2 linked regions of the Rhizobium rhizoryzae genome follow. The main gene of each other region encodes a partner of the protein of the gene in region 2 in a complex. Links are inferred from orthologs where the notes say so. Each region holds a gene or a part of one and is shown on either strand. Other genes may lie near its edges.

Evidence for each region. The genes of interacting proteins can lie anywhere in the genome.
Region 1: the proteins of G6N80_RS21845 (region 2) and trxA are in contact, whole or in part, in an NMR structure (PDB 2IPA), measured with the Bacillus subtilis proteins. The link is inferred for Rhizobium rhizoryzae from one-to-one orthologs.

What each region holds. Positions count from the first base shown.
Region 1 is NZ_CP049250.1:975,754-978,847, reverse strand. What follows is about bases 1-2,902. They hold trxA (thioredoxin), read right to left. Parts: upstream 1,661-2,902; coding sequence 1,340-1,660; downstream 1-1,339. Other genes in these bases: addA (double-strand break repair helicase AddA), read right to left, coding at 1,733-2,902; G6N80_RS10890 (bifunctional folylpolyglutamate synthase/dihydrofolate synthase), read left to right, coding at 1-1,262. Outside these bases: more of addA, read right to left, coding at 2,903-3,094. UniProt on the Bacillus subtilis protein: Participates in various redox reactions through the reversible oxidation of its active center dithiol to a disulfide and catalyzes dithiol-disulfide exchange reactions.
Region 2 is NZ_CP049250.1:3,302,769-3,308,120, forward strand. Bases 1,649-4,338 are described here. They hold G6N80_RS21845 (arsenate reductase ArsC), read right to left. Parts: upstream 3,411-4,338; coding sequence 2,886-3,410; downstream 1,649-2,885. Other genes in these bases: G6N80_RS21835 (DUF4142 domain-containing protein), read left to right, coding at 1,649-1,794; arsB (ACR3 family arsenite efflux transporter), read right to left, coding at 1,843-2,880; G6N80_RS21850 (ArsR/SmtB family transcription factor), read right to left, coding at 3,423-3,782; G6N80_RS21855 (branched-chain amino acid aminotransferase), read right to left, coding at 4,036-4,338. In the rest of the region: G6N80_RS21825 (superoxide dismutase), read right to left, coding at 81-683; G6N80_RS21830 (hypothetical protein), read left to right, coding at 862-1,191; more of G6N80_RS21835, read left to right, coding at 1,279-1,648; more of G6N80_RS21855, read right to left, coding at 4,339-4,923; G6N80_RS21860 (hypothetical protein), read right to left, coding at 5,107-5,268. UniProt on the Bacillus subtilis protein: Catalyzes the reduction of arsenate [As(V)] to arsenite [As(III)]. In vitro, can dephosphorylate para-nitrophenyl phosphate (pNPP).

The sequences.
Region 1 (3,094 bases), 2.3 Mb from region 2 along the record:
TTGGAAGGATGCGGCGTCTGCTCGATGTGCTCGGCAATCCGCAGCAGCGCTTGCCTCCCGTCATTCATGTCGCCGGCACGAACGGAAAGGGCTCCGTCAGTGCCTTCTGCCGTGCGCTTCTGGAAGCTGCCGGGCATGCGGCGCATGTCCATACGTCACCGCATCTCGTCAACTGGCATGAGCGGTATCGCATCGGCTCACGTCAGGGGCCGGGGCAACTGGTGGACGATGCACTATTGGCGGATGCACTGCGTAGGGTCGCCGTTGCCAATGCTGGTGAGCCAATCACGGTTTTCGAGATCCTAACGGCCGCGGGTTTTCTGCTATTTTCCGAACTACCTGCCGATGCGGTTATCCTGGAAGTGGGGATGGGCGGCAGGCTCGATTGCACCAACGTCATCGACCATCCTGCAGTGTCCGTCATCATGCCGATTTCTTTCGATCATCAGGCCTACCTCGGCGACAGGGTCGAGCTGATTGCCGCGGAAAAAGCCGGTATCATCAAAAAAGGCTGTCCGGTCGTTATCGGACGACAGGAATTTGATGCGGCTGAAGAGGTTCTGGTGGCAACAGCCGAGCGTATGGGCTGTCCGACATCGGTCTACGGCCAGGATTATTCCGCCCATGAGGAGTTCAACAGGCTCGTCTATCAGGATGAGTTCGGCCTTGCCGACCTGCCCCTGCCGCGGCTTCCCGGTCGCCACCAGCTTTCGAATGCAGCCGCTGCTATCCGCGCAGTCAAAGCAGCCGGTTTCGAGGTCACGGACGCGATGATGGAAAAAGCGATGACCTCGGTCGAATGGCCCGGACGCCTTCAGAAGCTGACGGAGGGCGAACTCGTTGCCCTTGCGCCCACAGAGGCCGAAATCTGGGTCGACGGCGGCCATAATACAGGTGCAGGAGAGGTCATTGCGGAAGCCATGGCCTCCTTCGAGGAGCTTCGTCCCCGGCCGCTTTATCTGATTATCGGAATGCTGAACACGAAGGACCCTCTCAACTATTTTCGGGCCTTCACCGACATTGCCGAGCAGGTCTTTACAGTTCCGATCCGCGGCAGTGACGCAGGATTGGATCCTGTGGCGCTGGCATCATCAGCCTATGATGCAGGTCTGGTTGCCGAACCGATGTCCAGCGTTTCGGATGCTCTGAAAGAAATTGCCGAGCGACAACTTGATGACGCGGCCCCGCCGCGGATACTTATTGGCGGTTCGCTCTACCTTGCCGGAAATGTGCTGGCAGATAACGGCACACCGCCCCGGTGAGGTTCAACAGAAGATGAGAGCGGCATAAAAAACCCGGCGCGAGGCCGGGTTTTTCGTTTTGTTCTCGAATGCACTGATCAGGCTGCGCCAGAAATCCAACTGGAAAGCGCAGTCTTCGGAGCAGCGCCAACCTTGATGTCAGCCACTTCACCGCCCTTGAACATGGCAAGCGTTGGGATTGAACGAACGCCAAACTTGGCTGCCAGATCCGGGTTTTCGTCGATGTTCAATTTGGCGATCTTGACCTTGCCGGCCAGTTCGGTGGAGATTTCCTCAAGGCTTGGGGCGATCATCTTGCATGGGCCGCACCATTCTGCCCAGAAATCAACGACGACGGGTTCGGACGATTCCAGCACTTCAGCCTGGAAATTGGCGGCATCAACTTTCACGGTAGCCATGGGGCTCTCCTTTGAAGCATTTCTATTGTGCACAATGTGATGTGTGCGGCACCGAAATTCAATCCTGATCTCTCACTTTGTTCGCAGTTCGGCAAGGGATCGATCGATCGCTTCGGTGGAAAGCGTGATGACTTTTGCCGTCTCCGTGTAGACCAGCACGCAGGAGATTCGATGACCTGGATACAGCGGTTTGAGAATTTCGCGGTAGATGGCCAGTTGGGCGCGATGGGCAAAAGCGACCTCTTCCTCGCTTCGCGGCACGAACCGATTGGTCTTGTAATCCAGAATGATCACCTGTCCGTTCGGCGTTATTGCCAAGCGGTCGATACGTCCCGAGACGGCATAGTCCCGCCCACTCATGGAAAGAGTTCCCATGATGGAGACTTCTGCTTGAGCCTTTTCGGAAAACAACGGTGCCAATGCTGGCTCGCGGAGAACAGCGAGCACCGAATGGTGGAGAGATTGCCGCTCGTCCCTTGGCCAAAAGTAAGCCGTCCGTTCGAGATAGCGTGATGCCGCTTCATCCCAATCCTCGCGCGGAAGGTTGGGCAGCATCTGGAGCATGCGATGGGTCAGCAAACCTTTTTGCAATGCCAGATTGCTCGCCTTCTTTTCCCCAAATAGCGGGGAAACGAATGGTGCATCGCCATCCTCATCTTCGATCATGATTCCCGCCCCGGAGGGGCTCAAGGGCCGGGGTAGCGGGCGGTGTGGCGGTAGTGGCTTGAAAAGCTCGGAAGGCAGGGATCTCGGACCTGCATCCTGCTCAGATTCCGATTTCATCTGTCCGGGTACGTCGAGAACTAGCCCAGACTCGCGCCAGAGATAACCGTTCCAATCTCCATCTGGACTTGAAAACGTTGTTTGTGTGCACCGTGTTTCGTCTTTGCTGAGTGCCTGCCTGACCAGGGCCTGCCAACTCTCATCATTCTCACGCTTGCCTCGGTAGCCGCAAATCACCAAACGGTCAGCAGCTCGTGTCATGCCGACATAGAGCAGCCGCCGGTATTCTTCTTCTGCGGCTTCCTTCAGTCGAGTATCGTCCTGAACCGTCAGGGCGTTTGACAGCGACTTCAGCGGAACCCAGGCGGGGACATCCTGGCTGTTGAGCTTAAGGAAGCGGAAGCGAGGGACGTGCGAGGAGATGAAGGCTTTCGAGCCGCTGTCCACCAGAAAGACGATTGGCGCTTCAAGCCCCTTGGAGGCATGCACCGTCATGATGCGCACTTCGTTGCGACCGCTATCCTGCTCGCGCTTGATTTCTGGAGCGTCTGCTTCGAGCGTTGAGATGAAGCTTTGCAGTCCGGGCAAGGACTTGTCCTCATGACTGAGCGCAAGGGACAGGAATTCGTCGAGAACATCGCCGGCTTCGCTGCCGAGCCGAGATAGAAACTGTTTGCGACCTCCATCAGCCCCGAGAATCCGGGCAAAGAA
Region 2 (5,352 bases):
GGCTGTAAACCATGACGGAAAGCGAAAAAGCCCGGCAGAGCGATGGCTCCCGCCGGGCTTCAACCTGCGATGGTTCGCGCTTACTTGGAAGCGGCTTCGTACATTTCCAGCACGTAATCCCAGTTGATCAGGCTGTCGACAAAGGCTTCCAGATACTTCGGACGCGCATTGCGATAGTCGATGTAGTAGGAGTGTTCCCAGACGTCGACGCCGAGGATCGGGGACGCGCCGTGAACCAGCGGGTTTTCGCCGTTCGGGGTCTTGGAGATGACGAGCTTGCCATCCTTCAGCGACAGCCAGGCCCAGCCGGAGCCGAACTGCGTGGTGCCGGCAGCGATGAAATCTGCCTTGAACTTGTCGTAGCCGCCGAGATCGCTGTCGATTGCAGCCTGCAGCTTGCCCGGAAGCTTGTTGCCGCCGCCATCCTTCTTCATCCACTTCCAGAAATGGATGTGGTTGTAGTGCTGGGCAGCATTGTTGAAGAGACCGGCATTGGTGCCGAAGGACTTCTTGACGACCTCCTCGACAGACAGGTCTGCCATACCGGCTTCAGCAGCCAGCTTGTTGCCGTTGTCGACATAGGCCTTGTGGTGCTTGTCGTGGTGGTATTCCAGCGTCTCCTTCGACATGAAGGGCTGCAGGGCTTCGTAGTCGTAAGGGAGTTCAGGAAGTTCGAAGGCCATAATCTTACTCCTTTTTCGGCAGAACCTTTGGATATCAGGTTGAGCGGGAACATAGGTTCCCGCGCGGCCATAGGCAACCGGCCAGAGGGGAAAATTCGGCACATCCGCCATTTGACTCCAGCAAAGTTTTGCTCCCTCCTCAGGCTTCGTCACGCCGGAAAATTTTCAGGAGATTCTTATGACAAAACCAACCGTCGTCTTCGCAACCGGCCTCCTGCTGTGCGCGTCGACGCTTGCAGCTCATGCCTCCTCGGACGATGCCTGGGCGGGATTTGCGAAGGAGGTGGAGGCGGCCTGCGGCAAGGCGGCATCGCGGCTCATCGAGAAACCGGTGAGCGTGGTGGATCCCTATGGCAGCGAGAGCTATGGCCTGGCGCTCGTCAGCGGCAAGGCCAAGGGGGCAAAACAGACTATTTCCACCATCTGCGTGTTCGACAAGAAGACGAAGAAGGCCGAAGTGGGCTCGGAGCTTTCTGCAGACCAGGTGAAGGTTACGCCGAAGCGGTAGGCATACCGTCTGCTACCGTACAGAAACCGATGGAACTCTTAGGGCCTGCTGCCTGTTGCGCAAGCGGGAAAACTCAGGAGAGACATCATGAACAGACGCAACATTCTGGCCGGAATGGCAGTTGCCAGCGCCTTCCCGCTTGCGACCCATGTGCTTGCGCAGGGCGCAGGTCAGGCAGCAGGCGCGAAGGGCAGCGCCATGGGCAAGGACAAGATGAAGGCGCTGATGGGCGGCGAATTCGCCACCGAAACCAGCAAGCTGGCGGCTCAGAACGCCTCTTCCCCGGCAGTCAAAACTTTCGCCCAGCTTGAGATTCGTGAACAGGCGGCGGTCGCCGAAGCGTTCGGCTCGAAACCCGGTGCAGTCAGCCTCGACGACAAGCACAAGGCCATGCTGCAAAAGCTGCAGGCAGCCAAGGGTGCGGAATTCGACAAGATGTACATCGAAGGCCAGATTAAGGGCCATGAGGAGCTGTTGGCGATCCACAAGGACTACGCCCGCTCCGGCAAGGACGAGATGGCGCGAGGTGCTTCGACGGTGGCCGTACCGGCCATCGAAACGCATCTTGCCATGCTGAAGACGATCCAGAACTCGCTCGGCTGAGTGAACAACATTTCCCCGCCTGTCACGACGGCAGGCGGGGAAAGAGATTCATCTCGCGACGCGGGGCGAGGCTTCGTACCAGCCCTTCGAGCGGTTGACGATCCAGACGATGGTCAGCATGACCGGCACCTCGATCAGCACACCGACGACCGTTGCAAGAGCGGCCCCTGAGTGGAAGCCGAACAGGCTGATGGCTGCGGCGACCGCCAGCTCGAAGAAGTTCGATGCCCCGATCAGCGCCGAGGGGCCGGCTACGCAGTGCTTCTCGCCCGACCATCTGTTGAGAAGATAAGCGAGACCCGAGTTCAGATAGACCTGAATGAGGATCGGCACGGCAAGCAGCGCGATGACGCCCGGCTGGGCAATGATCTGTTCTCCCTGAAAGCCGAAGAGCAGGATGAGTGTAGCGAGCAGCGCTACCAGCGACAGCGGGCCAAGACGTGCCAGCAGCCTGTCCAGCGCATCCGCCGAACCCCCGGCCAGCAACGCACGACGGATAACCTGCGCAACGACAACCGGAATGACGATGTAGAGCGCGACCGACAGGACCAGCGTATCCCACGGCACGGTGATAGCGGACAGACCGAGCAGCAGGGCGACGATGGGCGCGAAGGCGACAATCATGATCGCGTCATTCAGCGCTACCTGGCTCAGCGTAAAATGCGGCTCACCTTTGGTGAGGTTCGACCAGACGAACACCATGGCTGTGCAGGGAGCCGCCGCCAGCAGGATGAGGCCGGCGATATAGCTGTCTATCTGCGTTTCCGGAAGCAGGGGTCGAAACAGCCAGCCGATGAAGAACCAACCGAGCAGCGCCATCGAGAAGGGCTTGATCGCCCAGTTGATGAACAGCGTAACGCCGATACCACGCCAGTGCTGACCGACCTCTCTCAAGGCGGCGAAATCGATTTTTAACAGCATCGGGATGATCATCAGCCAGATGAGAACCGCAACCGGCAGATTGACCTTTGCCACTTCCAGCGCACCGATGGCCTGGAACACTGCCGGAAAAGCATGACCGAGCGCCACGCCGACAACAATGCACAGGGCGACCCAGAGGGTGAGATATCTTTCGAAGGTCGACACGATGCTCAGCCTTTACCGTTACCGGAGGTAGCGCCTTCCAGGGCGCCGATTTCCTTCAGCTTCGCCTGAAGCGCGAGCTTATCCAGAGAGGACAGAGGCAGATTGACGAAGGCGGCAATGCGATTTTTCAGAAAACGGGCGGCTTCGGCAAAGGCCTGCAGCTTTTCAACCTCGGTGCCTTCCACGGCAGCCGGATCCTCGATGCCCCAATGCGCCGTTGCCGGATGACCAAGCCAGACCGGGCAGGCTTCCCCTGCTGCATTATCACAGACAGTGAAGATGAAATCGAATACGGGCGCGCCCTGTTCCGCGAACTCATCCCAGCTTTTCGAGCGAAACCCTTCATGCGGGTAGTCCAGCGCCGCAAGCGTTTTCAGGGCCAGCGGATGGACTTCGCCCTTGGGCTGGCTGCCGGCGGAAAAGGCACGGAAACGCCCCTGCCCTTCTTTCTGGAGAATGGCCTCGCCCAGAATAGAGCGCGCTGAATTGCCCGTGCAGAGGAACAGCACGCTATAGATTTTTTCGGTCATGATATCCGGTCTCTAGCAGGTCTTGGTGTTTGCACCCGGCGCGCAGCAGGGCGTGAGTTCGGCGATGATGGGAGCACAGATCTGGGAGTTTCCGCCGCAGCAATCTTTCAGCAGAAACAATGTCACGGCACGCAATCCATCGAGATCGGCGCGATAGATGATGGAGCGGCCCTGACGTTCGGCCAGAACCAGACCAGCCTGCGACAGCGTGGACAAATGGGCGGACATGGTGTTTTGCGGCACATCCAGCGCTTTGGCAATTTCACCCGCCGCCATGCCCTCCGGTTCTCTGGAAACCAGGAGCCGGAAGGTTTGCAGCCGCGTGGACTGCGCCAGTGCGCCAAGCGCATCAATTACGTTTTTCTCATCCATATATCCGGATTAATGGATATGTTTGGGCGTGTCAATGCTGAAAGCGAGGAAGGCGACTCGTGGTAGCGCCAGTTTATTCATAAAGGGCTTTCAGCGAGTTTCCGTCATGCTCGGGCTTGTCCCGAGCATCTACAAACGCTTGATTTTGTTGGACGTCAGTAGATCCTCGGCACAAGGCCGAGGATGACGTCGCGGGTGGTAGGCAGAATTGTCAGCAGTCTGAGGCGCCGCGCAGGCGCCTCCAAACCCTTGCTCAAGCCGCGGCTTTCTTGCCCGACTTTGCCCAGTCCATGTAAAGCTCCAGTGCCTTGCGAGCGATGGGGCCTTCCTGGAACTGCTGGTCGTCCAAGCGGTTGATCGGCACGATCTTGGAATAGTTGCCGGAGGTGAAGATCTCGTCGGCGGCCTTGAAATCCTCCACCGTCAGCGTGCATTCGCGCACATCGTGACCGGCGGCGCGCAACAGGCCGATGACGCGCGAACGGGTGATCCCTGAGAGGAAGGTGCCATTGGCAACCGGCGTCATGATGACACCGTCCTTGACCATGAAGATGTTGGAGGACGCCGTTTCCGCCACATTGCCGTTCATGTCGCGCATCAGGGCATTGTCGAAACCGCGGTTCTTTGCCTCGATGATCGCGCGCCCGCTATTGGGGTAGAGGCTGCCGGTCTTGGCGGATGTCATGGCGACTTCCGGGTTCGGCCGGCGGAAGGGCGATACCGTCAGCGAACTGGGCTGGGCGGTATGCATGGGTGCTTCGAACAGGCAGAGCGCGAAGCGGGTGGATTCCGGATCGGCAGCGACGACGGAGAAGGGCGAACCATGCTCGGCCCAATACATGGGCTTGATGTAGATGGCGGTCTTTCCATCGAACTTCTTCACGCCTTCCAGCGCCAGATGCTCGATTTCTTCCGGCGTCTTGGTGGGCTTCATGCCCATGTTGATGGCGGAGCGATTGACGCGCTGGCAATGCAGATCGAGATCCGGCGAGATGCCGTCGAACCAACGCGCGCCGTCAAACACCGTGGAGCCCAGCCACATGGCATGCGATGTCGGGCCGATGAGCGGCGGGTTACCGCTGATCCATTCGCCATCGACGAAGGTCCAGGTGGTGCTGCGGGGCGCTGTGTTGACGGACATTTTTCTTCTCCTCGGATACCGTTTTCACGCCACTGAATGCCCGTGAGACGGGAGGGTCAAGAATTTTTTGCCGCTGATTTTTTGATTGAAAGAAAATTGCGCCAAAGCGGAAAATCCGGACATTTCCCGCCTCCATCGGTCAGGCGCACACATAGACCTATCAGCCTGAGTGATCGATCACCATCACGGCTGGCGCTGATGCTGTTGCGGCTGCGGCAGGAGTGGAGAATCCTGGCCGGAGTTCTGGCCGGATATTCTTGCCGAGCTGAACTGGCGGTCGATCATCGGGATACTCATGACAATGGCGATGAGAGCCACAAGCAACAGGAACCAGGTAATACGCATAGGCCTCGTTTCTCATTCATCGAACACGCGTCTTCGCATGCTTATGCGGCACAAATTCGGTGCTTGCCATGCGTTGCGTCAAAT